3 regions of the Priestia sp. 40 genome follow, and region 3 is predicted to be linked to each of the others. Evidence: a T-box and tRNA genes for the amino acid it is inferred to sense, from the RefSeq annotation. Region 3 holds a T-box; the other regions hold tRNA genes.
What was found. The T-box of region 3 lies ahead of thrS (threonine--tRNA ligase). A T-box ahead of a tRNA ligase gene usually reads a tRNA of that ligase, here a tRNA-Thr.
Positions count from the first base shown of each region.

Region 1: it has a tRNA-Thr gene. The T-box ahead of thrS (threonine--tRNA ligase) is inferred to sense a tRNA for this amino acid. The anticodon was not compared.
Region 2: it has a tRNA-Thr gene. The T-box ahead of thrS (threonine--tRNA ligase) is inferred to sense a tRNA for this amino acid. The anticodon was not compared.

Region 1 covers NZ_JBMPZA010000023.1:72,603-82,932, forward strand. Annotated here, with positions in the region: gene cdaA (diadenylate cyclase CdaA) at 1-110, opposite strand, end outside; gene ACO1DI_RS23695 (anti-sigma factor family protein) at 303-908, opposite strand; gene sigW (RNA polymerase sigma factor SigW) at 923-1,486, opposite strand; gene ACO1DI_RS23705 (aspartyl-phosphate phosphatase Spo0E family protein) at 1,642-1,812, shown strand; gene rocF (arginase) at 1,896-2,795, opposite strand; tRNA gene ACO1DI_RS23715 (tRNA-Ala) at 2,959-3,034, opposite strand; tRNA gene ACO1DI_RS23720 (tRNA-Gly) at 3,057-3,131, opposite strand; tRNA gene ACO1DI_RS23725 (tRNA-Lys) at 3,141-3,213, opposite strand; tRNA gene ACO1DI_RS23730 (tRNA-Gln) at 3,218-3,292, opposite strand; tRNA gene ACO1DI_RS23735 (tRNA-Tyr) at 3,300-3,383, opposite strand; tRNA gene ACO1DI_RS23740 (tRNA-Thr) at 3,392-3,467, opposite strand; tRNA gene ACO1DI_RS23745 (tRNA-Val) at 3,472-3,547, opposite strand; tRNA gene ACO1DI_RS23750 (tRNA-Glu) at 3,571-3,645, opposite strand; tRNA gene ACO1DI_RS23755 (tRNA-Asn) at 3,649-3,723, opposite strand; rRNA gene rrf (5S ribosomal RNA) at 3,733-3,848, opposite strand; rRNA gene ACO1DI_RS23765 (23S ribosomal RNA) at 3,957-6,892, opposite strand; rRNA gene ACO1DI_RS23770 (16S ribosomal RNA) at 7,118-8,669, opposite strand; gene ACO1DI_RS23775 (hypothetical protein) at 8,925-9,149, opposite strand; gene pdaB (polysaccharide deacetylase family sporulation protein PdaB) at 9,261-10,025, shown strand; gene ACO1DI_RS23785 (KinB-signaling pathway activation protein) at 10,070-10,330, opposite strand, start outside.
Region 2 covers NZ_JBMPZA010000015.1:519,098-529,427, reverse strand. Annotated here, with positions in the region: rRNA gene ACO1DI_RS17615 (23S ribosomal RNA) at 1-2,593, shown strand, start outside; rRNA gene rrf (5S ribosomal RNA) at 2,704-2,819, shown strand; tRNA gene ACO1DI_RS17605 (tRNA-Asn) at 2,829-2,903, shown strand; tRNA gene ACO1DI_RS17600 (tRNA-Ser) at 2,907-2,998, shown strand; tRNA gene ACO1DI_RS17595 (tRNA-Glu) at 3,020-3,094, shown strand; tRNA gene ACO1DI_RS17590 (tRNA-Val) at 3,118-3,193, shown strand; tRNA gene ACO1DI_RS17585 (tRNA-Met) at 3,212-3,288, shown strand; tRNA gene ACO1DI_RS17580 (tRNA-Asp) at 3,292-3,367, shown strand; tRNA gene ACO1DI_RS17575 (tRNA-Phe) at 3,383-3,458, shown strand; tRNA gene ACO1DI_RS17570 (tRNA-Thr) at 3,484-3,559, shown strand; tRNA gene ACO1DI_RS17565 (tRNA-Tyr) at 3,570-3,653, shown strand; tRNA gene ACO1DI_RS17560 (tRNA-Trp) at 3,659-3,732, shown strand; tRNA gene ACO1DI_RS17555 (tRNA-His) at 3,763-3,838, shown strand; tRNA gene ACO1DI_RS17550 (tRNA-Gln) at 3,867-3,941, shown strand; tRNA gene ACO1DI_RS17545 (tRNA-Gly) at 3,947-4,021, shown strand; tRNA gene ACO1DI_RS17540 (tRNA-Cys) at 4,059-4,132, shown strand; tRNA gene ACO1DI_RS17535 (tRNA-Leu) at 4,147-4,235, shown strand; tRNA gene ACO1DI_RS17530 (tRNA-Leu) at 4,266-4,347, shown strand; tRNA gene ACO1DI_RS17525 (tRNA-Gly) at 4,420-4,493, shown strand; gene ACO1DI_RS17520 (B3/B4 domain-containing protein) at 4,609-5,274, opposite strand; gene queG (tRNA epoxyqueuosine(34) reductase QueG) at 5,404-6,540, shown strand; gene ACO1DI_RS17510 (amidase domain-containing protein) at 6,613-7,500, shown strand; gene trmL (tRNA (uridine(34)/cytosine(34)/5-carboxymethylaminomethyluridine(34)-2'-O)-methyltransferase TrmL) at 7,565-8,038, shown strand; gene ACO1DI_RS17500 (PrkA family serine protein kinase) at 8,497-10,330, shown strand, end outside.
Region 3 covers NZ_JBMPZA010000005.1:1,414,419-1,424,748, reverse strand. Annotated here, with positions in the region: gene ytaF (sporulation membrane protein YtaF) at 1-217, shown strand, start outside; gene coaE (dephospho-CoA kinase) at 241-837, shown strand; gene ACO1DI_RS08455 (glyceraldehyde-3-phosphate dehydrogenase) at 1,113-2,144, shown strand; gene speD (adenosylmethionine decarboxylase) at 2,566-2,946, shown strand; gene ACO1DI_RS08445 (hypothetical protein) at 3,040-3,426, shown strand; gene nrdR (transcriptional regulator NrdR) at 3,670-4,131, shown strand; gene ACO1DI_RS08435 (replication initiation and membrane attachment family protein) at 4,204-5,631, shown strand; gene dnaI (primosomal protein DnaI) at 5,664-6,596, shown strand; gene ytxC (sporulation protein YtxC) at 6,693-7,553, shown strand; T-box leader at 7,614-7,862, shown strand; gene thrS (threonine--tRNA ligase) at 7,906-9,864, shown strand; ribosomal protein L20 leader region at 10,036-10,158, shown strand; gene infC (translation initiation factor IF-3) at 10,228-10,330, shown strand, end outside.

The DNA of each region.
Region 1 (10,330 bases), on a different contig from region 3:
GCTTTTGTACCTCTTATGACCATAATTAATTTATATATGACGAACCATACCAGGAGAACATCAACAATTTTTCCTAAATATGAGAGGATTGGCAGGTCTCCAATAGGCATCTTCTCACTTCCTCTATATATGTAATAAAGATAACATAACCGTTTTATTATACCATAAAACAAAATTACACTGTAAATTACATCTTATTTTTAAATCCTTGTTCCTATATAATGTAGCCTTCTTTTTATATAAATAAAACCGTCCACTGTTCCTCTCTAACAAGATAAGTGGACGGTTTTATGTTTCAACTATTAAAAGTCAACAGCTTGTTTGGCATGAGTTTTGACATTATACCATACCCAGTCAAAAATCTTGTCTAACTCTTCAATATTGCCTGTCACTTCTCCTGCAGAAGCTAGGTACTTATCACCATGTATAACAGTAACGTTTCCATCTACTTTTCCTTCAATTTTAATATCGCCATTTCTCACAGTAATATCACCTTTAACGGTCTCACCTTTTGGTACAACGACTGTTTTATCGTGAATGACTAGGTTCGGCTGCTTTGAAACAGAAAAGTCTTCATCCGTTTCCCAAGCTGAAAACACCGTGCCGGACATTAACAGCACAAATACAGCAGCTGCACTAAGAATCGGGTGGTTTGTAAACCATCTATTCATTCGAATTCGATTCTTCTCACGTGGTAACCCAGCCATAACACCTGCTGTAAAGTTCATAGGTAATTCTATATGAGAAGTGCTTTGCACAAATGCAATGGTTCTTTTTAACTGATGCATATGCTGCTGACAACCTTTGCATTGATGCAAATGCTCTTTTAATAATAGTTCATTTTCTTTTGTAATATCTCCATCTAAATGTTCATGAATGAGATTTACATACATTTTTGGACATTTCATTCTTAGTTCACTCCTTACAAGTGGCGAAGTCGATTTCTTAAAGCTTCACGTCCTCTGTGAATTCTAGTCTTTACCGTACCAAGCGGCAGGTCTAAAATATCGCTGATTTCTTTTAACGACAGCTCATCTATATATTTTAGGACAATGACAGTTCGATATTTCTCAGGTAGCTTTAATATTTCCGACTGAATGAATTCTTGCAATTCTACTTGCTCTAGTTCTTCCTCTGGTAAGGCCTGATCGGCAGCTATTTGAGAGTACATATTTAACCCGTCGGTCCCGGCTACTTCTGCATCTAAATAATAGTCTGGCTTTTTTTTACGAATTCGATCAATACAAAGATTTGTAGCAATTCGATATAACCAGGTGGAAAACTTTTTACTTGTGTCATAGCTATGAATATTTACATAGGCTCGAATAAACGCTTCTTGTGCAGCGTCTTGCGCCTCTTCCCGGTTTCCTAACATTCGATAACATAGATGAAAAAGTTTATCCTTGTGATATTCTACTATGTCAGCAAACGCATCCTGGTCACCTTTTTTTACTTTTTTTATTTTCCTTTTTAATAATAAATCCATGTAACGGTTACCTCCGCCCATTGCGGGATAGTATATATACGTGTACTTTATCATAAAGTTTCACTTATGCTTAATTATTTTAACAAAAATTTGTCAAATACGTTTAAAAAGATCGTACGTAGGTTATGTAATTAGTATAGATGAAAAGAAGAGGAGTGGAAAGCTTGACTCATACAAAAGAGAACCTTTTGAATCAAATTGAAGAATGTAGAAATAACATGGTCACTCTTGCAGCAGAAAACCCTTTATCATCACTAACAGTGGTGAGAGTAAGTTCAGAGCTAGATGGTTTATTAAATGAATATGAAAAGTTTTTCTCTATATAAAGAAGCTCTCGAATCTGAACTAAGAGCTTCTTTTTTTTTATCTTCATATATATTTCATGTACCTTTTGGTAGGTATTAATGTTTTATACTAATTTTTCTCCTAAAAGTGAGCCCATTAATGCAACAGCTACGGTAGCTGTTTTATTCCGTTCATCTAAAATAGGATTCACTTCCACAAACTCAGCAGAAGTGATTAGCTGAGATTCTGCCAACATCTCCATAGCTAAATGACTTTCTCTATAGCTTATTCCACCGATAACTGGTGTTCCTACTCCAGGTGCATCATGTGGATCCAGTCCGTCTAAATCGAGTGATAGATGAACGCCATCTGTTTTATCCTGCAAATATAAAATTGTTTCTTCCATTATTTTTGTCATGCCCATTCGATCTATCTCATGCATCGTATACACTTTAATGCCTTTTTCCTTTATTAGCTCTTTTTCTCCTTCATCTAAAGAACGTGCTCCGATAATCACAATATTTTCAGGCTTAACTTTAGGTGTATAACCACCAATTCGAGTCAATGCTTCGTCTCCTACACCTATACTTGCCGCCAATGGCATACCGTGAATATTTCCTGAAGGAGACGTATCTGCTGTATTCAAATCTCCGTGTGCATCATACCAAATCACGCCCAAGTTTTTATAATGACGACTTACTCCTGCTAGTGTTCCGATAGCGATACTGTGATCTCCCCCTAGCACTAAAGGAAACCTTTTATTTGTAATAACATCACTTACGGTCTGAGCAAGCCTCTCGCTAGCATCTGCTACAGCTTTTAAATTCTTTAAGTTTGTATTTTCATCACTATGTACTCGTTCAGCTAAGGCAATTTCAATATTCCCTTTATCTTCTACACTATAGCCAATATTCTCGATGCGTTCAATGACACCTGCATATCGTATCGCACTTGGCCCCATATCGACCCCACGGCGAGTTTGACCTAAATCCATTGGTACTCCAATAATTGAAAGCTTATTCATAATATGTCCCCCCATCACAAATGTTGCTACTCTCTTATTGTAACGGCTAAATGAGCGATGGCTCAACTCGACACTTTTTTGAATATATATACAATTCTAATTTGTAGAAACTGCACAAAAAAACCTTTAAGCAATTTGCTTAAAGGTTGTACGTTCATATGTATGGTGGAGCCTAGCGGGATCGAACCGCTGACCTCCTGCGTGCAAGGCAGGCGCTCTCCCAGCTGAGCTAAGGCCCCAATATCTTTTTTTATATAGAAATGGAGCGGAAGACGAGGTTCGAACTCGCGACCCCCACCTTGGCAAGGTGGTGTTCTACCACTGAACTACTTCCGCTTATTAAAATGAGCCATGAAGGACTCGAACCTTCGACCCTCTGATTAAAAGTCAGATGCTCTACCAACTGAGCTAATGGCTCTCTATGGCTGGGCTAGCTGGATTCGAACCAACGCATGACGGAATCAAAATCCGTTGCCTTACCGCTTGGCGATAGCCCAATAAAGATGGTGGAGGGGGGCAGATTCGAACTGCCGAACCCGAAGGAGCGGATTTACAGTCCGCCGCGTTTAGCCACTTCGCTACCCCTCCGATATAAATGGTGCCGGCAAGAGGACTTGAACCCCCAACCTACTGATTACAAGTCAGTTGCTCTACCAGTTGAGCTACACCGGCACGGTGGTGGAGGATGACGGGATCGAACCGCCGACCCCCTGCTTGTAAGGCAGGTGCTCTCCCAGCTGAGCTAATCCTCCACTATTATGTAGATAAAAATAAATGGTGACCCGTACGGGATTCGAACCCGTGTTACCGCCGTGAAAGGGCGGTGTCTTAACCGCTTGACCAACGGGCCAGTTGGCTCCACAGGTAGGACTCGAACCTACGACCGATCGGTTAACAGCCGATAGCTCTACCACTGAGCTACTGTGGAATAATAATAGCCTGGCAACGTCCTACTCTCACAGGGACAAAGTCCCAACTACCATTGGCGCTAAAGAGCTTAACTTCCGTGTTCGGTATGGGAACGGGTGTGACCTCTTCGCTATCGCCACCAGACATATTATATTATACATGATTTGATAAAGAAAGCAAGACTTTTTTAAAAGTTTTGTTCTCTCAAAACTAGGTAACAGTTTGCTGAGCAAAGCTTACGCTTTTAAAGTTTTGGTTAAGTCCTCGATCGATTAGTATCAGTCAGCTACACATGTCGCCACGCTTCCACCTCTGACCTATCAACCTGATCATCTTTCAGGGATCTTACTAGCTTGCGCTATGGGAAATCTCATCTTGAGGGGGGCTTCATGCTTAGATGCTTTCAGCACTTATCCCGTCCACACATAGCTACCCAGCGATGCCTTTGGCAAGACAACTGGTACACCAGCGGTGTGTCCATCCCGGTCCTCTCGTACTAAGGACAGCTCCTCTCAAATTTCCTACGCCCACGACGGATAGGGACCGAACTGTCTCACGACGTTCTGAACCCAGCTCGCGTACCGCTTTAATGGGCGAACAGCCCAACCCTTGGGACCGACTACAGCCCCAGGATGCGATGAGCCGACATCGAGGTGCCAAACCTCCCCGTCGATGTGGACTCTTGGGGGAGATAAGCCTGTTATCCCCGGGGTAGCTTTTATCCGTTGAGCGATGGCCCTTCCATGCGGAACCACCGGATCACTAAGCCCGACTTTCGTCCCTGCTCGACTTGTAGGTCTCGCAGTCAAGCTCCCTTGTGCCTTTACACTCTACGAATGATTTCCAACCATTCTGAGGGAACCTTTGGGCGCCTCCGTTACATTTTAGGAGGCGACCGCCCCAGTCAAACTGCCCACCTGACACTGTCTCCCGGCCCGATCAGGGCCGCGGGTTAGAATTTCAATACAGCCAGGGTAGTATCCCACCGACGCCTCCACCGAAGCTAGCGCTCCGGCTTCTCAGGCTCCTACCTATCCTGTACAAGCTGTACCAAAATTCAATATCAGGCTACAGTAAAGCTCCACGGGGTCTTTCCGTCCTGTCGCGGGTAACCTGCATCTTCACAGGTACTATAATTTCACCGAGTCTCTCGTTGAGACAGTGCCCAGATCGTTACGCCTTTCGTGCGGGTCGGAACTTACCCGACAAGGAATTTCGCTACCTTAGGACCGTTATAGTTACGGCCGCCGTTTACTGGGGCTTCGATTCAGAGCTTCTCCCAAAGGATAACCCCTCCTCTTAACCTTCCAGCACCGGGCAGGCGTCAGCCCCTATACTTCGCCTTGCGGCTTCGCAGAGACCTGTGTTTTTGCTAAACAGTCGCCTGGGCCTATTCACTGCGGCTCTCTCGGGCTATACACCCTACCAGAGCACCCCTTCTCCCGAAGTTACGGGGTCATTTTGCCGAGTTCCTTAACGAGAGTTCTCTCGATCACCTTAGGATTCTCTCCTCGCCTACCTGTGTCGGTTTGCGGTACGGGCACCTCCCGCCTCGCTAGAGGCTTTTCTTGGCAGTGTGGAATCAGGAACTTCGGTACTATAATTCCCTCGTCATCACAGCTCAGCCTTTATGATGAGCGGATTTGCCTACTCATCAGCCTAACTGCTTGAACGCGCATATCCAGCAGCGCGCTTACCCTATCCTACTGCGTCCCCCCATTACTCAAACGGCGGGGAGGTGGTACAGGAATATCAACCTGTTGGCCATCGCCTACGCTTTTCAGCCTCGGCTTAGGTCCCGACTAACCCTGAGCGGACGAGCCTTCCTCAGGAAACCTTAGGCATTCGGTGGACAAGATTCTCACTTGTCTTTCGCTACTCATACCGGCATTCTCACTTCTAAGCGCTCCACCAGTCCTTACGGTCTGACTTCACAGCACTTAGAACGCTCTCCTACCACTGACATCAAAGATGTCAATCCACAGCTTCGGTGATACGTTTAGCCCCGGTACATTTTCGGCGCAGAGTCACTCGACCAGTGAGCTATTACGCACTCTTTAAATGGTGGCTGCTTCTAAGCCAACATCCTGGTTGTCTAAGCAACTCCACATCCTTTTCCACTTAACGTATACTTGGGGACCTTAGCTGGTGGTCTGGGCTGTTTCCCTTTTGACTACGGATCTTATCACTCGCAGTCTGACTCCCATGGATAAGTCTTTGGCATTCGGAGTTTGACTGAATTCGGTAACCCGTTGGGGGCCCCTAGTCCAATCAGTGCTCTACCTCCAAGACTCTCACAACATGAGGCTAGCCCTAAAGCTATTTCGGAGAGAACCAGCTATCTCCAGGTTCGATTGGAATTTCTCCGCTACCCACACCTCATCCCCGCACTTTTCAACGTGCGTGGGTTCGGGCCTCCATTCAGTGTTACCTGAACTTCACCCTGGACATGGGTAGATCACCTGGTTTCGGGTCTACAACCACATACTAAACGCCCTATTCAGACTCGCTTTCGCTACGGCTCCGCCTTATCAGCTTAACCTTGCATGGGATCGTAACTCGCCGGTTCATTCTACAAAAGGCACGCCATCACCCGTTAACGGGCTCTGACTACTTGTAGGCACACGGTTTCAGGATCTCTTTCACTCCCCTTCCGGGGTGCTTTTCACCTTTCCCTCACGGTACTGGTTCACTATCGGTCACTAGGTAGTATTTAGCCTTGGGAGATGGTCCTCCCAGCTTCCGACGGAATTTCACGTGTTCCGCCGTACTCAGGATCCACTCAAGAGGGAACGAAGTTTCAACTACAGGGTTGTTACCTTCTTCGACGGACCTTTCCAGGTCGCTTCATTTACTTCGTTCCTTTGTAACTCCGTATAGAGTGTCCTACAACCCCAAGAGGCAAGCCTCTTGGTTTGGGCTAATTCCGTTTCGCTCGCCGCTACTCAGGAAATCGCATTTGCTTTCTCTTCCTCCGGGTACTTAGATGTTTCAGTTCCCCGGGTCTGCCTTCAATATCCTATGTATTCAGATAAAGATACTGTTCCATTACGAACAGTGGGTTTCCCCATTCGGAAATCTCCGGATCAAAGCTCACTTACAGCTCCCCGAAGCATATCGGTGTTAGTCCCGTCCTTCATCGGCTCCTAGTGCCAAGGCATTCACCGTGCGCCCTTTCTAACTTAACCATTAGCGAATAAATGGTACAACATACTGTTGTGTTATTTATTGGTTTGATTAAAGAAAAGTTTCACTTTTCCTCAGCAATTACTGTTATCTAGTTTTCAAAGAACAATCGCAACCAAAATTCTTCTTATCTAATAAGAAGAAAGTAGTATGCTTTCTATAATTGAGAGATTGAACTCTCAAAACTGAACAAAGTGTCAAAACGTACGTCATGTAAAAATCCTTAGAAAGGAGGTGATCCAGCCGCACCTTCCGATACGGCTACCTTGTTACGACTTCACCCCAATCATCTGTCCCACCTTAGGCGGCTAGCTCCTTACGGTTACTCCACCGACTTCGGGTGTTACAAACTCTCGTGGTGTGACGGGCGGTGTGTACAAGGCCCGGGAACGTATTCACCGCGGCATGCTGATCCGCGATTACTAGCGATTCCAGCTTCATGTAGGCGAGTTGCAGCCTACAATCCGAACTGAGAATGGTTTTATGGGATTGGCTTGACCTCGCGGTCTTGCAGCCCTTTGTACCATCCATTGTAGCACGTGTGTAGCCCAGGTCATAAGGGGCATGATGATTTGACGTCATCCCCACCTTCCTCCGGTTTGTCACCGGCAGTCACCTTAGAGTGCCCAACTAAATGCTGGCAACTAAGATCAAGGGTTGCGCTCGTTGCGGGACTTAACCCAACATCTCACGACACGAGCTGACGACAACCATGCACCACCTGTCACTCTGTCCCCCGAAGGGGAACGCTCTATCTCTAGAGTTGTCAGAGGATGTCAAGACCTGGTAAGGTTCTTCGCGTTGCTTCGAATTAAACCACATGCTCCACCGCTTGTGCGGGCCCCCGTCAATTCCTTTGAGTTTCAGTCTTGCGACCGTACTCCCCAGGCGGAGTGCTTAATGCGTTAGCTGCAGCACTAAAGGGCGGAAACCCTCTAACACTTAGCACTCATCGTTTACGGCGTGGACTACCAGGGTATCTAATCCTGTTTGCTCCCCACGCTTTCGCGCCTCAGCGTCAGTTACAGACCAAAAAGCCGCCTTCGCCACTGGTGTTCCTCCACATCTCTACGCATTTCACCGCTACACGTGGAATTCCGCTTTTCTCTTCTGCACTCAAGTTCCCCAGTTTCCAATGACCCTCCACGGTTGAGCCGTGGGCTTTCACATCAGACTTAAGAAACCGCCTGCGCGCGCTTTACGCCCAATAATTCCGGATAACGCTTGCCACCTACGTATTACCGCGGCTGCTGGCACGTAGTTAGCCGTGGCTTTCTGGTTAGGTACCGTCAAGGTACGAGCAGTTACTCTCGTACTTGTTCTTCCCTAACAACAGAGTTTTACGACCCGAAAGCCTTCATCACTCACGCGGCGTTGCTCCGTCAGACTTTCGTCCATTGCGGAAGATTCCCTACTGCTGCCTCCCGTAGGAGTCTGGGCCGTGTCTCAGTCCCAGTGTGGCCGATCACCCTCTCAGGTCGGCTATGCATCGTTGCCTTGGTGAGCCGTTACCTCACCAACTAGCTAATGCACCGCGGGCCCATCTGTAAGTGATAGCCGAAACCATCTTTCAATCATCTCCCATGAAGGAGAAGATCCTATCCGGTATTAGCTTCGGTTTCCCGAAGTTATCCCAGTCTTACAGGCAGGTTGCCCACGTGTTACTCACCCGTCCGCCGCTAACGTCATAGAAGCAAGCTTCTAATTAGTTCGCTCGACTTGCATGTATTAGGCACGCCGCCAGCGTTCATCCTGAGCCAGGATCAAACTCTCCGAAGAAATGTTTGACTTGCTCAATTTAAAAAATAAAAATTAACGTTGACGTTTGTCGCTTTGTTCAGTTTTCAAAGTTCAACCGCCGCTCTTGAGCGACTTTCTTATATTAACAAGTTGTCTTTCATTTGTCAACAACTTTTTTAATATTTTATTTCTGATGAATTGCGATTGTTTTCCAATCACTCATCAGCGACATTTAATAATTTAACATCTGTACTATATAAAGTCAACACTTTTTGAAAAGTTTTTTTCATTTCATCAAAAAACCTTATTTACTTCCCTGCTTTCACCGAACCTTAGCAAGATCTTTGAGAGGATTTGATACTTTTCTTGAATGTTTCGTTCAAGAACTACATGATTCAAACTTTGTTGAAAAGCCACGTTTGTTCTCTTCATTTCTTCTCTAAGTAGTGCTTCTAACTCTAAACACTCCACCTGATTAAATAAACAAATTTTCATTGATTCACCTTCTTTTTGCGACATTGATTCTCAAACATCAAAATAAAATCAATTGTTCTTTTCCTTACCTGTTATTAATTGTAGACAAAACGCATACAAATTAGACAAGTACTACTTATTAAATGAGGTGACAAAATGAATATGTTTTATACTATTCGAGCCAAAAGAATCAAACAAACAATGCTTATCGTAGTTGCTGCGTTTTTTACAAGCTTTTTTCTCTATGCTCAGCAGACGTTTCACTTTCCCGTGTTTTCAACCGATAACGGTCCAAGAGCTGTTTATAAGGCGGATGACAAAAATCCGGAAGTTGCTCTTACGTTTAACATCAGCTGGGGAGATGAAAGAGCTATTCCCATTCTGAATGAACTAAAAAGACAGCATATTGAACATGCTACTTTCTTTTTATCTGCTTCATGGGCTGAGCGTCACCCAGATATTGTAGAGCGCATTAAGAAAGAAGGTCACGAAATTGGCACAATGGGCTATGACTATACTTCCTATACAAGCCTAGAACCTAATGAGATTAGACAGGATCTTGCAAAATCAAAGAAAGTCTTTGATTCCCTAGGCCTTAAAGATGTTCACCTTCTTCGTCCTCCTAACGGGCAATTTAATAAAGACATCTTAAAATTAACAGCAGATATAGGATATACTACTGTTCACTGGAGCATTGATTCTAAAGACTGGACAAATCCAGGGGTTGAAAAAATTGTCTCCAATGTTACAAAGCCTTTAGACGGAGGAGATATTATATTGCTGCACGCGTCTGACTCCGCTCAACAAACAGCAAAGGCTATTCCATATATCAAGAATTCATTACAAAATAAAAAAGTCTCAAACGTAAGTGTTTCAACATTAATTTCAAATTCAAAAACCCAAGTAAAAGATATCCGATAAGATCTATTTCCACTGTATATGGAAAGGAAAAGCAGACAAATATGCTATTTGTCTGCTTTTGCTATTCTTGCGTGCGTAAGAAGTTTGGGCAAAATAAGAAGTTGATACATATTACAAATTAGAAGTGGAAACAACATAAGGTAAAGCCAGCTTTCTTCGTTCGTTCGCAGCGCTGGGAACCATTCAATTGTCGTTACAACAATCATAAAAAACAGCGCTGGTACAAAAGCCTCTTTATTCGTCTGCTTTTTCTTTGCATACGCCACTAATAACCCCACCGCTAACAAGAAAACGCTTAACAAAAT
Region 2 (10,330 bases), on a different contig from region 3:
CGACCTGGAAAGGTCCGTCGAAGAAGGTAACAACCCTGTAGTTGAAACTTCGTTCCCTCTTGAGTGGATCCTGAGTACGGCGGAACACGTGAAATTCCGTCGGAAGCTGGGAGGACCATCTCCCAAGGCTAAATACTACCTAGTGACCGATAGTGAACCAGTACCGTGAGGGAAAGGTGAAAAGCACCCCGGAAGGGGAGTGAAAGAGATCCTGAAACCGTGTGCCTACAAGTAGTCAGAGCCCGTTAACGGGTGATGGCGTGCCTTTTGTAGAATGAACCGGCGAGTTACGATCCCATGCAAGGTTAAGCTGATAAGGCGGAGCCGTAGCGAAAGCGAGTCTGAATAGGGCGTTTAGTATGTGGTTGTAGACCCGAAACCAGGTGATCTACCCATGTCCAGGGTGAAGTTCAGGTAACACTGAATGGAGGCCCGAACCCACGCACGTTGAAAAGTGCGGGGATGAGGTGTGGGTAGCGGAGAAATTCCAATCGAACCTGGAGATAGCTGGTTCTCTCCGAAATAGCTTTAGGGCTAGCCTCATGTTGTGAGAGTCTTGGAGGTAGAGCACTGATTGGACTAGGGGCCCCCAACGGGTTACCGAATTCAGTCAAACTCCGAATGCCAAAGACTTATCCATGGGAGTCAGACTGCGAGTGATAAGATCCGTAGTCAAAAGGGAAACAGCCCAGACCACCAGCTAAGGTCCCCAAGTATACGTTAAGTGGAAAAGGATGTGGAGTTGCTTAGACAACCAGGATGTTGGCTTAGAAGCAGCCACCATTTAAAGAGTGCGTAATAGCTCACTGGTCGAGTGACTCTGCGCCGAAAATGTACCGGGGCTAAACGTATCACCGAAGCTGTGGATTGACATCTTTGATGTCAGTGGTAGGAGAGCGTTCTAAGTGCAGCGAAGTCAGACCGTAAGGACTGGTGGAGCGCTTAGAAGTGAGAATGCCGGTATGAGTAGCGAAAGACAAGTGAGAATCTTGTCCACCGAATGCCTAAGGTTTCCTGAGGAAGGCTCGTCCGCTCAGGGTTAGTCGGGACCTAAGCCGAGGCTGAAAAGCGTAGGCGATGGCCAACAGGTTGATATTCCTGTACCACCTCCCCGCCGTTTGAGTAATGGGGGGACGCAGTAGGATAGGGTAAGCGCGCTGCTGGATATGCGCGTTCAAGCAGTTAGGCTGATGAGTAGGCAAATCCGCTCATCATTAAGGCTGAGCTGTGATGACGAGGGAATTATAGTACCGAAGTTCCTGATTCCACACTGCCAAGAAAAGCCTCTAGCGAGGCGGGAGGTGCCCGTACCGCAAACCGACACAGGTAGGCGAGGAGAGAATCCTAAGGTGATCGAGAGAACTCTCGTTAAGGAACTCGGCAAAATGACCCCGTAACTTCGGGAGAAGGGGTGCTCTGGTAGGGTTTATAGCCCGAGAGAGCCGCAGTGAATAGGCCCAGGCGACTGTTTAGCAAAAACACAGGTCTCTGCGAAGCCGCAAGGCGAAGTATAGGGGCTGACGCCTGCCCGGTGCTGGAAGGTTAAGAGGAGGGGTTATCCTTTGGGAGAAGCTCTGAATTGAAGCCCCAGTAAACGGCGGCCGTAACTATAACGGTCCTAAGGTAGCGAAATTCCTTGTCGGGTAAGTTCCGACCCGCACGAAAGGCGTAACGATCTGGGCACTGTCTCAACGAGAGACTCGGTGAAATTATAGTACCTGTGAAGATGCAGGTTACCCGCGACAGGACGGAAAGACCCCGTGGAGCTTTACTGTAGCCTGATATTGAATTTTGGTACAGCTTGTACAGGATAGGTAGGAGCCTGAGAAACCGGAGCGCTAGCTTCGGTGGAGGCGTCGGTGGGATACTACCCTGGCTGTATTGAAATTCTAACCCGCGGCCCTGATCGGGCCGGGAGACAGTGTCAGGTGGGCAGTTTGACTGGGGCGGTCGCCTCCTAAAATGTAACGGAGGCGCCCAAAGGTTCCCTCAGAATGGTTGGAAATCATTCGTAGAGTGTAAAGGCACAAGGGAGCTTGACTGCGAGACCTACAAGTCGAGCAGGGACGAAAGTCGGGCTTAGTGATCCGGTGGTTCCGCATGGAAGGGCCATCGCTCAACGGATAAAAGCTACCCCGGGGATAACAGGCTTATCTCCCCCAAGAGTCCACATCGACGGGGAGGTTTGGCACCTCGATGTCGGCTCATCGCATCCTGGGGCTGTAGTCGGTCCCAAGGGTTGGGCTGTTCGCCCATTAAAGCGGTACGCGAGCTGGGTTCAGAACGTCGTGAGACAGTTCGGTCCCTATCCGTCGTGGGCGTAGGAAATTTGAGAGGAGCTGTCCTTAGTACGAGAGGACCGGGATGGACACACCGCTGGTGTACCAGTTGTCTTGCCAAAGGCATCGCTGGGTAGCTATGTGTGGACGGGATAAGTGCTGAAAGCATCTAAGCATGAAGCCCCCCTCAAGATGAGATTTCCCATAGCGCAAGCTAGTAAGATCCCTGAAAGATGATCAGGTTGATAGGTCAGAGGTGGAAGCGTGGCGACATGTGTAGCTGACTGATACTAATCGATCGAGGACTTAACCAAACTTTTAAAAGCGTAAGCTTTACTCAGCAAACTGTTACCTAGTTTTGAGAGAACAAAACTTTTCAAAAAAAGTCTTGCTTTCTTTATTAAATCATGTATAATATAATATGTCTGGTGGCGATAGCGAAGAGGTCACACCCGTTCCCATACCGAACACGGAAGTTAAGCTCTTTAGCGCCAATGGTAGTTGGGACTTTGTCCTTGTGAGAGTAGGACGTTGCCAGGCTGTTATTATTCCACAGTAGCTCAGTGGTAGAGCTATCGGCTGTTAACCGATCGGTCGTAGGTTCGAGTCCTACCTGTGGAGCCATTTGGAGAGCTGTCCGAGTGGCCGAAGGAGCACGATTGGAAATCGTGTAGGCGGTTAACGCTGTCTCAAGGGTTCAAATCCCTTGCTCTCCGCCATTTTCATTTAATTAGCACAGTGGCCCGTTGGTCAAGCGGTTAAGACACCGCCCTTTCACGGCGGTAACACGGGTTCGAATCCCGTACGGGTCACCATTTATTTTCATCTACATAATAGTGGAGGATTAGCTCAGCTGGGAGAGCACCTGCCTTACAAGCAGGGGGTCGGCGGTTCGATCCCGTCATCCTCCACCATATATTATCTATTATCATCGCGGGGTGGAGCAGTTCGGTAGCTCGTCGGGCTCATAACCCGAAGGTCGCAGGTTCAAATCCTGTCCCCGCAACCAAGTGGTCCCGTGGTGTAGCGGTTAACATGCCTGCCTGTCACGCAGGAGATCGCGGGTTCGATTCCCGTCGGGACCGCCATTTTAAATTTAATAAGGCTCGGTAGCTCAGTTGGTAGAGCAAAGGACTGAAAATCCTTGTGTCGGCGGTTCGATTCCGTCCCGAGCCACCATTTTAAAAACATTTGTTTTTAAAATGCCGGTGTAGCTCAACTGGTAGAGCAACTGACTTGTAATCAGTAGGTTGGGGGTTCAAGTCCTCTTGCCGGCACCACAGTTATTGTGGAGGGGTAGCGAAGTGGCTAAACGCGGCGGACTGTAAATCCGCTCCTTCGGGTTCGGCAGTTCGAATCTGCCCCCCTCCACCATTTACAGGGGCATAGTTTAAAGGTAGAACTACGGTCTCCAAAACCGTCAGTGTGGGTTCGATTCCTACTGCCCCTGCCAATTATAAAAATAACATTGCATATATACGTGGCGATTGTGGCGAAGTGGTTAACGCACCGGATTGTGGTTCCGGCATTCGTGGGTTCGATTCCCATCAGTCGCCCCATTTATAAACGATATGCATATTCCAATATTGGGCTATCGCCAAGCGGTAAGGCAACGGATTTTGATTCCGTCATGCGTTGGTTCGAATCCAGCTAGCCCAGCCATATTTGCGGAAGTAGTTCAGTGGTAGAACACCACCTTGCCAAGGTGGGGGTCGCGAGTTCGAACCTCGTCTTCCGCTCCAATTTAATTTTAATAAAGTTACTTAGTCTTGAGTAAATGGCGGCATAGCCAAGTGGTAAGGCAGAGGTCTGCAAAACCTTTATCACCGGTTCAAATCCGGTTGCCGCCTCCATTTATTTACAAGCTGCCGGGGTGGTGGAATTGGCAGACACACAGGACTTAAAATCCTGCGGTAGGTGACTACCGTGCCGGTTCAAGTCCGGCCCTCGGCACCATTTATTATTTTAACTTGCCTTTTTTATTTTGCCGATGTGGCGGAATTGGCAGACGCGCACGACTCAAAATCGTGTTCCTTCGGGAGTGTCGGTTCGACCCCGACCATCGGTACTTTAGCTTTACTTGACAGGATGATTCCTGTTTTTATTTTTACTTATCGGTCGACAAATTTTGATAATATTTGCGGGTGTAGTTTAGTGGTAAAACCTCAGCCTTCCAAGCTGATGTCGTGAGTTCGATTCTCATCACCCGCTCCATACATATTGTTATCACAACGCAGTGTCTCGCTTTCAAAGCTGAGATGTTGCGTTTTTTATTTTTAGCGCAAATATAGCGTCTATCTTGAAAAGATAGACGCTATATTTGCGTACATTAGTTAATGACTTGATAGGTTGCTTCGCCGCCGTGAATTTGAATGAACATGTCACTTAGGGATTTAGTTAGTTTATAAGCCTGTTCTTCTGAAAGTGAAGGCTTTAAATAAATGAACTGTACAGCTTGTGTTGTCTTTTCAGTTACGTACGCTCGGTTAGAATCGACATAAGGGCTTCCGAAAGCTCCTAAGGCATCTTTTGAAATGATTTTATTTTCTAAAGAAATGTTACGTTCATTTAGAGCTTCATAAGACTCTTCTTTTTTACCGATAGTAAATTCGATGGGGCCCTCTAAATTAGAGGAATCATAAATTCCAATTGGTACTTCATATTGCAATGAAAAAAAGTTATTAATGTCCACAGCGGAATTGATAGAAGGCAAATACGTTTGTTTTCCTATTCGCCGAATTAAAGCCTCTATTGAAGGACGGTATTTACTTGGATCAGTTCCAAATGTTTTGAAAAGCTTTCTCCACTCGCTAACACCTTCAAATTCTGCTGCTTTTTTTGACTCAAGGTCGAAATAAATGGATTCTTGAAAGAGGCGCAGACGTCCTTTTAGCATTTGAGGAGAATCGCCAACTTCAATATTTTTATACTGAATGATTCCCATTTTGAAAGAAGGGCAAAGCTGTTTAATAGCGGGTGATAATGTAAAGTTCATTTTTTTGATCCTTTCTATTATAATTAGTATTTGTTCGTTTATAGATACCATCCTATCATTTCATTGAGTGAGAAAACAGTTCAATGCATGAATATATAGAATTTCTTAGAAAGGAGGCCATTACTCACTATGAATGCGTATCAGTTAAAGGAAGAAATTATTTCATACAGCAAAGAGATTGGAATCGATAAGATTGGATTTGCGAGTGCTTCTATGTTTGATGAGTTAAAGAATCGATTGTTAGCACAGAAAGAGTTAGGTTATGCTTCGGGCTTTGAAGAACCTGATATTGAAAAGAGAGTAGATCCCACGTTAGTTGTTCCAAAAGCTAGATCTATTATTTCAATTGCACTTGCGTATCCTTCTAAATTAAAAGATGCACCAAAGAGCACAAAGGAAGATCGCCGAGGAATCTTTTGCCGTGCTTCTTGGGGGCAAGATTATCATACGGTTCTACGTGATAGGCTTCAAAAGCTTGAAACCTTCATAAAAGAAAAAGTACCTGCAGCTATCTTTCAATCGATGGTAGACACAGGCGAGCTGTCGGACAGAGCTGTAGCAGAAAGAGCTGGTATTGGCTGGAGCGGTAAGAACTGTGCCATTATTACACCTGAATTTGGTTCCTACGTGTATTTAGGAGAAATGATTACAGATATCCCGTTTCCTCCTGATAAACCGATAGAGGACGGTTGTGGTACTTGTAATAAGTGTGTGGACGTGTGCCCTACCGGCGCGCTTGTAACAGGCGGTCAGCTGAATTCGCAGCGATGCATTGCCTTTTTAACCCAAACAAAAGGATTTTTAGCTGAAGAATTTCGAAGTAAATTAGGCAATCGTTTATATGGCTGTGATACATGTCAAACTGTGTGTCCTGAAAATAAAGGAAAAGACTTTCATTTTCACCCTGAGATGGAGCCTGACCCAGAACTTGCGAAGCCTAAATTAAAACCGCTTTTAACGATGAGTAATCGTGAGTTCAAAGAGAAATTTGGACATGTTTCAGGATCTTGGAGAGGGAAAAAGCCAATTCAGCGTAATGCCATTATTGCACTGGCCCATTTTAAAGATCAAACCGCCGTTCCAGATTTAATTGAGTTAATTAAAAATGACGTTCGCCCTGTTATTCGAGGAACGGCGGCATGGGCGTTAGGCAAAATTGGTGATAAAGAAGCATTAGATACACTTATGAACTTAAGAGAAGAAGAAAAGGACCAAGAAGTAATTGAAGAAATGTCAAAAGGTATAGAGATGCTTCAAGAGATCTAAACCGTATTTTTATTGATAAAGTTAGCTAATGAGTCATAGCGTATAATAAACGCTTAGAAAAGTGGTGACATTATGCTAACAAAAAGGAATGTATTATATACTTTAATTAAAGCGCGTGCGGACAGCTACGTAAAAGGTGAGCTTCATGAAGACTTTAAGCCTTTCATTGAACAGCAGTGTGAGCTAAAGCGGTCTCTTATAAAAAAAAGAGAAGTTGATGTTTTAAAATGTAATATGAAAGGTTCTATTCAATCTGCTCATACGGATCAGGAAGAAACAAGAGTATTATATAAGGTGCACATTCAGGCATTTTTAAAACAAAACGATTTTTTCTATATAGAAGAAGAAATTGAAGATCGTTTAGCGCTTTTTTATAAAGATACACTTATTCAAGATGAGCTGCTGGTAAAGGATTTTTCTGAAGATGAGGTTGAAATGGATGTAGAAGAAGTAGAGGAAGACGAAGAAAGAGCCTCTTATTATGATCGTCTTGCGGCTGTTCAGTATGCAGAAAAACATTGGGATAAACCTAATGAAAGTTATAAGCAGTTTGAGGTAAACTGCACCAACTATATCTCACAGTGTTTGCATGCAGGAAAGGCGCCGATGCGGGGATATCCTAAAAAAGCAAACGGATGGTGGATGAGAGGGAACGCCTGGAGCTATAGCTGGGCCGTTGCTCATTCCATGCATAGCTATTTAAGTAACTCCAAGTCAGGACTTCGGGCCGTGCGGAAATCTTCAGCAAGCGAACTTGTCCCCGGAGACGTTATCTGCTACGATTTTGAAGGAGATGGAAGATGGAATCATACGACGATTGTTGTAGCAAAAGACGGTCATGGTATGCCTCTTGTGAATGCGAACACGTATAATAGTCGAATGAGATATTGGGCTTATGAAGATTCAACGGCTTACACGCCAAAGATTAAGTATGATTTTTTCCATATCGTTGACCGGTAAGTCTTTCGTTTTAGCAAGTTAGTGGTATAATGATGAATAGATTTGTTAGCAGAGGTGAAAATTTGTGGGAGTACACGTAGTGTTATTTCAACCAGAAATTCCAGCAAATACAGGAAATATTGCGCGAACATGTGCAGCAACAAATACGACGCTGCATTTAGTTCGGCCGTTAGGCTTTTCAACAGATGATAAAATGTTAAAGCGAGCTGGATTGGATTACTGGGAATTTGTAAATGTGGTGTATCATGATTCATTAGAAGAAGTATTCGAAAAGTATCCTGAAGCAGGCTTTTACTTCATCACAAAATTTGGTCAGCAGCCACATACAACATTTGATTATAGTGACTTAGAGCAGGATCATTTCTTCGTATTTGGAAGAGAAACAAAGGGTCTGCCAAAGCACATTATTGAAGAGAACATGGAAAGATGTCTTCGTTTACCGATGACAGAAAATGTTCGTTCTTTAAATTTATCTAATACAGCAGCTATTTTAATCTATGAAGCGCTGCGTCAACAAAATTACGCTGGTTTATCTTAAATAAAAAGCGAGGTTCAAATTTTATTGAACCTCGCTTTTTTATTTATGTCGACGATGATATGTAGTGGTTATTTTTTAACGCCCGGTTTATCATTGTATCCCGCTCTGAAGATGGATGCTAAAAAAGCAATTGTTACTCCTAATACTAAAAGTAAGCGCATTGATTTTCCTCCTCAATCTAATTAAAAGGATTATACAGCTACTGCAGTTAAAACCGACTTCCCATATCTCATGATGATAATAATGACAAAATAACTCTTCTAGAGACGTAAGTTCTCTAATAAAGTTTAACCGTTCCTTCTTACTCTTTTATTATAGCTAATAAATACTTCACTGTGAATGCCTAGCAAGGACAAATTTCTGAATTTTACAATTTAAAAAGCATGTTCAAACATTTTGCTGCATAGATTGTATTAATCTTGTTCACTAGCACCATAACTAGTAGGGGAGGTCCTTTAATGGATATATTAAAGAAAGTTGAAAGATACCGCGAAGAAGAGAATCGTCTTAAGTGGGAAGGGACATTTGAAGAGTACCTAAAGCTGATTAAAGATGAGCCTTTAATTGCTCAGCCTGCACACTCTAGAGTATACAACATGATAAAGGATGCAGGAATTGAAGAGGTAAATGGTAAAAGACATTATAAATTTTTCAGTGGACAAATGTTTGGACTTGAAGATTCGCTAGAACGCTTGGTGGAAGAATATTTTCATCCAGCTGCAAAGCGTTTAGATGTTCGTAAACGTATTTTACTTTTAATGGGTCCAGTAAGTGGTGGTAAATCGACGCTAGTGACCATGTTAAAAAGAGGGCTTGAAGCTTATTCGCTTACTGATCGAGGAGCTGTTTACGCTATTAAAGGATGCCCAATGCATGAAGATCCGCTGCATTTAATTCCACATCATTTGCGTAAAGACTTCTTTGAAGAGTATGGTATCCGAATCGAAGGAAACTTATCTCCTTTAAATACAATGCGATTAGAGGAAGAGTATGGCGGCAGAATTGAAGACGTCATTATCGAACGCATTTTCTTCTCAGAGGACAAACGAACTGGAATTGGAACGTTCAGTCCTTCTGATCCGAAATCTCAAGACATTGCCGACCTAACAGGAAGCATTGACTTTTCAACAATTGCAGAGTATGGATCTGAGTCAGATCCGCGTGCTTACCGCTTTGATGGAGAGCTTAATAAAGCAAACCGGGGAATGATGGAGTTCCAGGAGATGTTAAAATGTGATGAGAAATTTTTATGGCATTTGCTCTCTTTAACCCAAGAAGGAAACTTTAAAGCAGGAAGGTTTGCTTTAATTAGTGCAGATGAATTAATCGTAGCGCATACAAATGAAACAGAGTATCGCTCGTTTATTTCCAATAAGAAAAATGAAGCTTTGCATTCACGAATTATTGTAATGCCTGTTCCATATAACTTGAAAGTGAGTGATGAGGAAAAAATTTATGACAAAATGATTCGTGAAAGTGACGTATCAGATGTTCATATTGCCCCTCATACGTTGCGTATTGCATCTATCTTTACTACGTTAACAAGATTAAAAGAGCCTAAAAAAGGCGATATCGATTTATTAAAGAAAATGCGTCTATACGACGGTCAATCTGTAGAAGGCTATAACGATGCAGACGTAGAAGAGTTACAAAAAGAGTATACGGATGAAGGAATGAGCGGTATTGATCCTCGTTATGTCATTAATCGCATTTCATCTACCATCATTCGAAAAGATATTAAATCAATCAATGCATTAGATGTACTGCGTTCATTGAAAGAAGGGTTAGCACAGCATGCGTCTATTTCTGCTGAGGACCGAGAGCGTTACCTGAATTATATTTCTCTGGCGCGTAAGGAATATGATGAAATTGCTAAAAAAGAAGTGCAAAAAGCGTTCGTTTATTCGTACGAAGAGTCTGCTAAAACATTAATGGATAATTATTTAGATAATGTCGAAGCATACTGCAATAAAAATAAGCTTCGCGATCCGCTAACAGGAGAAGAGTTAAATCCAGATGATAAATTAATGCGCTCAATTGAAGAACAAATTGGTATTTCAGAAAACGCGAAAAAAGCATTCCGCGAAGAAATCTTAATTCGTATTTCCGCTTATGCACGTAAAGGAAAACGATTTGATTATAATTCGCATGAGCGCTTACGTGAAGCGATTCAGAAAAAATTGTTTGCAGATTTAAAAGACGTAGTGAAAATTACAACGTCTACTAAAACACCAGATGAGCAGCAGTTGAAGAAAGTGAATGAAGTGGTGGCTCGATTGATTGATGAACATG
Region 3 (10,330 bases):
AATTGCATTATCTCTTGATGCATTTGGAGCAGGGTTTGGAGCAGCTTTATTAGGTTATTCGCCGTATGCTTTAGCAATTGCTGTAGCTCTTATGAGTTCACTTTTTTTAAGTGCGGGCATACAGTTTGGCAAAGTTTTTTCACGTTTATCATGGATGAAAATGTTTTCCTTTTTACCGGGAGTTCTGCTTATTATTTTAGGTATTTTTAGATTTTAAATAAAGCGATAAAGGAGAGGCCAATGTCAATTGTAATTGGATTAACGGGCGGAATTGCTAGTGGAAAAAGTACGGTAACCGGAATGCTGAGAGATATTAATATTCCAGTAATCGATGCTGACCACATTGCAAAAGAAGTCGTCGAACCAGGAAAAGAAGCATACAACCAAATTGTAGAGACGTTCGGCCGTGCCGTTCTTCACGAAAATGCGGAGATCAATCGAGCGGCTTTAGGGGAAATTGTGTTTTCTCAAGAGGAACAACGTAAAAAGTTGAATGCAATTGTACACCCTGCGGTAAGAAAAGAAATGCTTTCTCAAAAGGAAAGGTATATCGAGGAAGGATACGATGCTGTGGTATTAGATATTCCGCTGCTGTTTGAAAGTGATTTGACACATTTAGTCGATAAAGTAGTGGTTGTATATGTCGATGAACCTGTGCAGCTAGAAAGGTTAAAATCTCGTAATGATCTCTCGACGGAGGATGCCTATGCACGTATCCACGCACAGCTGCCTTTGATTCAAAAAGTAGCCTTAGCCGATGCGGTGATCAATAACAACGGACCTGTAGAGGAAACAAAACAACAGCTTTTAAGTATATTAGCCCTATGGCTAGATTAAAGAGGCTGGGACAAAAGTATGTTAGCTGAAGGAAAATCCGAACGAGCTTGATTCTTGAGGGAGAATTAAGCTCGTTCGGATTTTTTTATTGTGAATATTTAAGGGCTTCTAAAAAAGAATGTGTTAAATATCTGTTCTCGCTATATACATATAGTAAAACTTAATTAAAATAATTTATTAAAAAAAATTAATATTATTCACTTTTTAAATATTTATGTTATACTATTCAATATAAAAAGTTAAATAGTATAACACATATAGAGAGGGGTATAGCCATGAAAGCACGTATTGCCATTAATGGTTTTGGGAGAATAGGAAGAATGGTGTTTCGCACAGCGATCACAGAGGAAAATTTAGATATTATTGCAATAAATGCATCTTATCCAGCAGAAACGTTAGCACATTTAATCAAATATGACTCTATACACGGACCGTTTAATGGAGATGTAAAATGTGATGATGATGCGCTAATTGTTAATGGTAAAAGAATTCAGCTATTAAATTCACGTGATCCGCTGAATTTGCCTTGGAAAGAGCTTGGGATTGATTTAGTTGTTGAAGCAACGGGGAAATTTAATTCAAGAGAAAAAGCGCAGTTACATATTGAAGCAGGTGCGAAAAAAGTTGTATTAACAGCACCGGGTAAACAAGAAGATATTACTATTGTGATGGGCGTAAACGAACGAGAGTTTGATGTGAACCAGCATAACATTATTTCTAATGCTTCTTGTACGACAAATTGTCTAGCTCCAGTTGTCAAGGTGTTAGACGAAGCGTTCACAATTGAAAACGGTTTAATGACGACCGTTCACGCATATACAAATGATCAAAAAAATATCGATAATCCGCATAAAGATTTGCGGAGAGCCCGTGCGTGTGCTCAATCAATTATTCCTACAACAACTGGAGCAGCCAAAGCACTTTCATTAGTTCTTCCTCATTTAAAAGGAAAGCTTCACGGGATGGCGCTGCGTGTGCCAACGCCGAACGTATCGCTTGTCGATTTAGTTGTGGATGTAAGGAAACCTGTGACGATGGAAGATGTTAATTTAGCGTTTATTAAAGCTGCTGAAGGACCGTTAAAGAATATTTTAAATTTAACAATGGAACCACTCGTATCAATTGACTTTAATACAAATCCTCATTCAGCTATTGTAGATGGACTATCCACGATCGTAATGGAAGATCATAAAATTAAAGTGTTAGCTTGGTACGATAACGAGTGGGGCTACTCTCAGCGCGTAGTCGATTTGGTAAGATATATTGCTGCAGAAATGCGTAATGGATCAAAAATAAGAGTAAGCTAAGAAAGCTATTGATTGCTTTTAAAAAAACAGGGAGCTATCGCCCTGTTTTTTTTGTTTTTATTCAAAAGAATAGGGAAAAGCAATAAGATAAGTATGCAAAGGGGTGTTTATTTTCCTCAATTTTAATAAAAATTAATAGTCGTTTAGCAGCTTTTACACACTGTCTCACGAGAATACAGGGGTAATTTGTATAGGTCTATCTGCAAGAACAATCTTTAATAAAATCAAAACACGTATTGCAAAATAAATGTAAACAAAGTATACTATGTTTCGTGAACTTCTTGTGTACCTTTCGGTGATGTGGCTACTTAAAGGGTTAGGACCTCTTTGGACTAACTTTCCCCCGTGGTAGTTAACATGCTATATGGCGAAAGAACTTCATGTTTAACGATTAAAAATTGTTAAAGGGGGAAATATCATTATGGAAACAATGGGTCGTCATGTCATCTCAGAATTATGGGGATGCGATTTCGATAAGTTAAATGATATTGATTATATTGAAAAAACGTTTGTTGATGCAGCTTTAAAATCTGGTGCGGAAGTTCGCGAAGTAGCGTTCCATAAATTTGCACCTCAAGGTGTAAGTGGCGTTGTTATTATTTCAGAATCACATTTAACGATTCACAGCTTCCCAGAGCATGGTTATGCAAGTATCGATGTTTATACTTGTGGTCATTTAGATCCTACAATCGCAGCAGATTATATTGCAGATGCTCTAAGTGCACAGACACGTGAAACAATTGAATTACCACGTGGAATGGGTCCTGTTCAGGTAAAACAAACTAAAGCGAATGCACTTTAATAGTGTCGATTGATTACGTAAGTTAAGAGGTGTATTACACACCTCTTTTTAGTATATAAATTTTTAATAAGCAAAAACAAAGGGGATAACAACATGGGGGTAGTACAAGCAGTTAAATCTTTATTTTCTAATCATGTAGAAACAAGCGATCACCATTCAGATCCGACTCTAAAAACGCATTATTACAAAACAACGGCTGGAAATGCATTTAAGCAAGTGCATGAAATGTTGAAGCACATGCAAGGGATAGAGATACTTGCTGCGTATGAAGAACGAGGAGAAATTAGCTTAAACGTTGTAAAAGGAAGAAAAGCTTTTGTTGTGATTACCATTATTAACGTACGTCCTCTTGAAACCGCTATCGATTTTTCTGCTACAACAGAATCAAAAGTGATGCCGGTTGATTTTGGTTTTAGCAAAGAACTTGTACGTACGCTTTATAAGAGCTTTGATCAAAAACTTATTCCTCTTTCTTCGTAAGTTCCTTATCATTTTTGAATTTCAGGAAATAAAATGGGGAAATTCCTTTTCCTTTACTTGTATTCAAGCCTTGTTTTCTATAAGATGGAATAAAGCAAATCCTTTAATACAGCAGCGTGTTTGTTAAAGGAAATGATGATAAAAATCATAATAAATGGCGAATAGCCGCCTAACATAGATGGAAATTAACTTGTATAAGAGAAAATAAAAAGAAAAACAAGGTTTATTATTGGAGCTGAGAATATGAAGTGCCCATCCTGTCATTACAATGGAACGAGAGTGCTGGACTCGCGCCCTGTAGAAGAAGGCCGCTCTATTCGTAGAAGACGTGAATGCGAAGAGTGTCACTATCGTTTTACAACTTTTGAGAAAGTAGAAGAACTTCCGTTAATTGTTGTAAAAAAAGATGGAGCGAGAGAAGAGTTCAGCAAAGACAAAATCCTTCGAGGGTTAATTAAGGCGTGTGAAAAACGCCAAGTAAGCTTAAAACAATTAGAAGATACCGTGCACGATATTGAAACAGAACTGCGCAGTCAGGGTACATCAGAGGTGCAGTCAGATGTGGTAGGAGAAATGGTGATGGAGCGATTAGCTGCTATCGATGAAGTCTCTTATGTTCGATTTGCTTCTGTATACCGACAATTTAAAGACATCAATGTATTTATTGATGAATTAAAAGATTTAATTAAGAAGGAACGACTGTAAAAGAGCTATTGAAGTATTCTTTAGGCTCTTTTTTTGTCATTTCTATTACTTTAAAAGTAGGTAGGGAACGACATGAAAGAACAACATTGGAAAGAAATGATACCGGTCGATCGTTATGTTGTTCGTTCGAACGGCATACTGCAGGAATACGACCGAAGGATTTTAACCATGCTCTATCAGCCGCTGGTGGGCACGACGTGTTTTGGTTTGTATATGACGCTATGGAGCGAGCTGGAACAAGATCGTTTATGGGGAAAAGAGTCTACACATCATCATCTAATGTCGATGATGCAAATTAATTTGAAAGCTATTTACCATGAGCGGTTAAAATTAGAAGGCATTGGTTTGTTAAAAACATATATTAAGGAAGAAGATGATGTTCGTGTGTTCATTTATGAGCTCATTCCTCCTCTTACGCCCCATCAGTTCTTTAACGATGGTGTGTTAAATGTATATTTATATAACCGACTAGGAAAATCCATCTTTCAAAAAGTAAAAAATTATTTTTCGGATTCACTCGTGGATGACCAATCGTTCAAAGATGTGACGCATTCATTTAACGATGTATTTAAATCAGTTAAAGCAACGGAGCTGGCTCCAAGTTTTCAGTCTGAAAGCAAGGATGTATTTTCTCCTGATGCTCAAACGGACTTTATGGATTCTTCAAACCGTGCTTCTATTGAGATGAGCCCGGATTCCTTTGATTTTGATTTATTTTTAGCAGGCCTAACAGATTCAATGATTTCGAAAAGGTCCATTACATCTAAAGTAAAACAAGCAATTGAAAAGCTAGCTTTTTTATATGGTATCGATCCTCTTCAAATGAAAAATGTGGTGCTCGATTCGCTAAATGAGAACGATCAAGTTGATATTGAATTGCTTAGAAAAGCAGCACAGTCCTTTTACCAATTTGAAAATGGAGAAGCACTTCCAAATCTAAGCGAACAAATTCAGCCGCCTATGCTTCGCACTATGCAGGAAAAGCAGCCGCAGACGAAAGAAGAGCAGCTCATTCAACAGCTTGAAGTGACTTCTCCTCGACAGCTTTTGATTGAGTTTTCCGGGGGAGCAGAGCCTTCAAAAGCAGATTTGCAAATGATTGAAGAAGTGATGTTTAATCAAAAGCTTTCACCAGGGGTAGTAAATGTTCTAATTTACTATGTTATGCTAAGATCCGATATGAAATTATCTAAGAGCTATGTAGAGAAAATTGCTGGACACTGGGCGCGCAAAAAGGTACAAACTGTTCAAGATGCCATGAATTTAGCTAAAAATGAACAGAAAGAATATCAAAACTGGACCGAAGCAAAGCAAAATAAAAAAACGACCGGACGAAAAATTGTGCGTAAAGAAATGGTGCCAGAGTGGCTGAGCGATGAAGAAAAAGAAGAGAAAAAGCAGCCTTCAAAAGAAGTGGACGGATTTGAAGAAGAAAAACGAAAGCTACAAGAAGAGCTCAAGCAGTTAGATCAAGAGCTAAAACAAAAGCATAAAGAATAAAAAGCAGGTATGATAGAGATGAGGTGAAAAAGATGAAGCCTATCAATGATTCACTAAATCAGTTAGTGAACAAAAAAGATTTTAAAGCACGCTTAGAAGCATTAAGAAACAGTATCCTGTCTAATCCTGAAGTTAAAACATTTTTGCAAGAGCATCGCCGTGAGTTAGATGAGCAAATGGTTGACCGAGGCCTGATGAAGATGCATGAATTTATCGACCAAAGCAAATGCTGTGACAAGTGTCCTTCTCTGCAAAGCTGTGTCAACATGGTGAAAGGATACCACCCTCAGCTGGTTGTAAAAGGCCGTAATATTGATTTGCAATATGAACGCTGTCCTAGAAAAGTACAAGAAGATGAGCGAAAAGAACAAGAATCTTTTATTCAGTGTATGTACGTGCCGAAAGAAATTTTACAGGCAACAATGTCTGATATTGAAATTGAGCAGGGAAGATTTGAAGCGATTAAACTAGTAAGAGATTTTGTGCGAGAATATGAGCCAAACAAGAAAATGAAAGCTTTATATTTACACGGTTCGTTTGGTGTGGGAAAAACGTATTTTCTTGGAGCAATTGCCAATGCGTTAGCCGAAAAGAAAGTGAAATCTACCATTCTGTATGTTCCGGAGTTTTTGCGTGAGTTAAAAGGTTCGTTTCAAGATCAAAGCTTTAATGAGAAAATAGAGTATGTCAAAAAAGTACCGGTTCTTATGCTTGATGATCTCGGAGCAGAATCCGTAACGAGCTGGATGCGAGACGATGTGCTCGGAACCATTTTACAATTCCGCATGCTCGAAAATTTGCCCACATTTTTCAGCTCGAATTTAAATTTTAAAGAGCTTCAACATCATTTGACTTATACCCAAAGAGGCGAGCAGGAAGAGCTCAAAGCCGCTCGTGTCATGGAACGAATTAAGTCTCTAGCCATTCCTGTTGAAATGAATGGAGAGAATAAACGAAATAGATGAGCAGGTCGTTTTACATTTCTTGTAACGACTTGCTCATTTTTTTGCATGTTGCCCCATATACATTAATAAAGCGTGTCCAAAGGGGGGCTATGAGGAATGAAAATATTCTTTAAATATGTAGAAGACGCAGTCGTTGTATATGAGTCTTTATGCGCGAAGCAAAGCGCTTTATCATATGGTTCACAGTGCTTGAAGCTGGTGAATAATCAGCTTTTAGTTATTGATGAGACATACAATCGAGAGGCCATTTTACAAGACATGGTGATACCTGTATTAACGCACGTGATTTTAAAAAAGAAAGAAAAAAAGATGATGGTAAACATATTAAAAGAACAATTTTTTTATTCGGAAGAGGAAGAGCAAGATTTGCTGCTTCAAATTATGGGGGGGATTATGGAAGGAGAGAGAGACGAAATTCCGCAAAAAATATTTTCTCTTCCAAGAGAATTGCTTATCCGCCAGGCGCTTCAAGACTTCTTCATTCATAATGTAACATTCACCTTTGAGTCTTTTCTCCAATTCCGTTTAAAAGAATATCAAGATCGGCTGCGCTATTATGCTGAGCTGGCGATTGATGAATATAAGCTTGAACAAGACTATCAAATTCTTATTCATCAGCTGCGTCAAGCGGCTAACGAAAGACAGTCATCTACCGGTGATGTGTACGTGATGCACTTGAATAAAAACAAGTTTGTATTGTACGACCACAACCGTAGATATGTTCCTGAACGTGAATGTGCAGCTCTAGCAGAGGCCTTTTTATCTAAACAAGAATCATTATACATAGACTCGACTATTATCGCGCCTTTGCTAAGTTTATCTCCAGCTGGTATTCATCTGTATAGCGACGAGCATGACCATGATTTTGTTTACACCATTCAAAATATCTTTCAAGAAAAAGTGATGTTATACGAAAAAAATGAATTTCCGTTTGATCAAAAGCAAAATATAACGTGAAAGGTTGATTTCTATTTTGAAAATGAATATAATAAATGCATATTGAAAAACAGCTATATGTTACAAGTTATGATGAGGACATGAGTGTATATTTACGGTTTGTAGAGAGGGAGATCCAGGCTGAAAATCTCCTAACACGGAATATATCCTTACCACCTCTAAACTTCAGTAGTAAACGAGCAGAGCCTCTAGTAATTACTGACGGAATTTCCGTTATAAAACCTCGAGCCGCTTCGGGTTCTTTGGGTTATCCAAGATACGAAGAGGAAACAAGGGTGGTACCGCGTGTATACACAACTCGTCCCTTTTTATAAGGGACGGGTTTTTTGTTTTTACAAAAAGTTTATTAGTTATGTTAAAGGAGTGGAAAGTTGTGTCAGAAGTAATCAAAATGACATTTCCTGATGGAGCTGTTAAAGAGTATCCAAAAGGATCATCAACAGAAGATATTGCGGCTTCTATTAGCCCGGGATTAAAGAAAAAAGCATTAGCAGGCAAAGTAAACGGCGAGCTGCTGGATTTACGTACGCCAATCGAACAAGATGGTAGTCTTGAAATCATTACGCAAGATGCTCCTGAAGCGCTTGAAATTATGCGTCATAGTACAGCGCATTTAATGGCTCAAGCAATCAAACGTTTATACAAAGATACAAAAGTACAGCTGGGTGTAGGGCCGGTTATCGAAAACGGTTTTTATTATGACATTGATATGGAAGAATCAATTACTCCTGAAGATTTAGGTAAAATTGAAAAAGAAATGAAAAAAATCGTTAATTCAAACATTGAAATTGAACGAAAAGAAGTTTCTCGTGAAGAAGCCATTCAACTTTTTAAAGAAGTTGGCGATGAGCTAAAGCTTGAATTGATCGATGCGATTCCAGCAGGTGAAAAGGTTACGATTTATCAACAAGGCGAATTCTTTGACCTTTGCCGAGGCGTGCACGTGCCGTCAACAGGCAAAATTAAAGAATTTAAACTATTAAGCGTGGCGGGTGCTTATTGGCGCGGAGACAGCGATAATCAAATGCTGCAGCGTATTTACGGTACAGCATTCTTTACAAAAGCAGATTTAGACGAGCATCTTCGTCTTCTTGAAGAAGCAAAAGAACGTGACCACCGTAAACTTGGTAAAGAGCTAAACTTATTTACGAACTCTCAAAAAGTAGGACAAGGTCTGCCTTTATGGCTTCCAAAAGGTGCGACAATCCGCCGTATTATCGAGCGTTATATTGTAGATAAAGAAGTGAGCCTTGGTTATCAGCATGTTTATACTCCAGTGCTTGGAAGTGTAGAACTTTACAAAACGTCTGGTCACTGGGAGCACTACCAAGATGACATGTTCCCTGCAATGGAAATGGATAACGAAGACCTTGTTCTTCGTCCAATGAACTGTCCTCATCACATGATGGTGTACAAACAAGGTATTCACAGCTATCGTGAGCTTCCAATTCGTATTGCTGAGCTTGGAACTATGCACCGCTATGAAATGTCAGGAGCATTATCAGGACTTCAGCGCGTTCGAGGCATGACGTTAAATGATGCGCATATCTTTGTACGTCCGGATCAAATCAAAGAAGAATTTATTCGTGTGGTTCGCTTAGTTGAAGCGGTTTACAAAGATTTTGGATTTGAAAATTATTCATTCCGTCTATCTTACCGTGACCCTGAAGATACAGAAAAATACTTTGATGATGATGCAATGTGGGAAAAAGCACAAAGTATGTTAAAAGACGCAATGGATGAGCTTGATCTTGATTATTATGAAGCTGAAGGCGAAGCGGCATTCTACGGCCCAAAACTAGACGTTCAAGTTAAAACGGCTCTTGGTAAAGAAGAAACGCTATCTACGGTTCAATTGGATTTCTTACTTCCTGAACGATTTGATTTAACGTATGTAGGGGAAGACGGAAAGCAGCATCGACCGGTTGTTATTCATCGCGGCGTGGTGTCAACAATGGAACGTTTTGTAGCTTTCTTAATCGAAGAATATAAAGGAGCTTTCCCAACGTGGTTAGCACCTGTACAAGTTCAAGTGATTCCGGTATCACCGACGGTTCACCTTGAGTATGCAAAAGAAGTGCAAGAACAGCTTCAGCTTGCGGGTATTCGTGTGGAACTTGATTCTCGCGATGAGAAAATTGGCTATAAAATCCGTGAGGCTCAAATGCAAAAAATTCCTTATATGCTTGTTGTAGGGGATAAAGAAGTAGAGGATAAAGCAGTAAACGTACGTAAATATGGTGAGCAGAATTCAGAAACAGTGGATTTCCAAGCCTTTTTACAAAATGTAAAAGCAGAAGCATCTCGTTAATGAAAAAAGCAGAGAATTAAAATTCTCTGCTTTTTTATGCAACATTTATAAAAAACTGTTGCATAAATGTTTTTCCTTTGATACAATAACTTTTGTTGTGAAAAAAGAACGAAATCATTGACTTTTGTCTTTGTTGATACTATAATAGCTTAAGTAATTGAATACTTGTTTATACAGAAGAAGAAGCACCCGCTTCTCACCTGAGTGACGCATAGAGCAGTTAGCAGGTACATCGTATCTTAATTAAAACGATAGAAGTGTGGGTGCAGTATGTACTCACACTTTTTTGTGTGAGTTAATAATTGGTCTAAGCAAGCGTATTCGCTCATTAAACCTTGGAGGTGGCTACTTATTAGCAAGGACATGATGGTAAACGAGGGCATTCGAGCTCGCGAAGTTCGTCTAATTGATCAAAACGGTGAACAATTAGGAATTAAATCAAAAAATGAAGCATTAGAAATTGCTT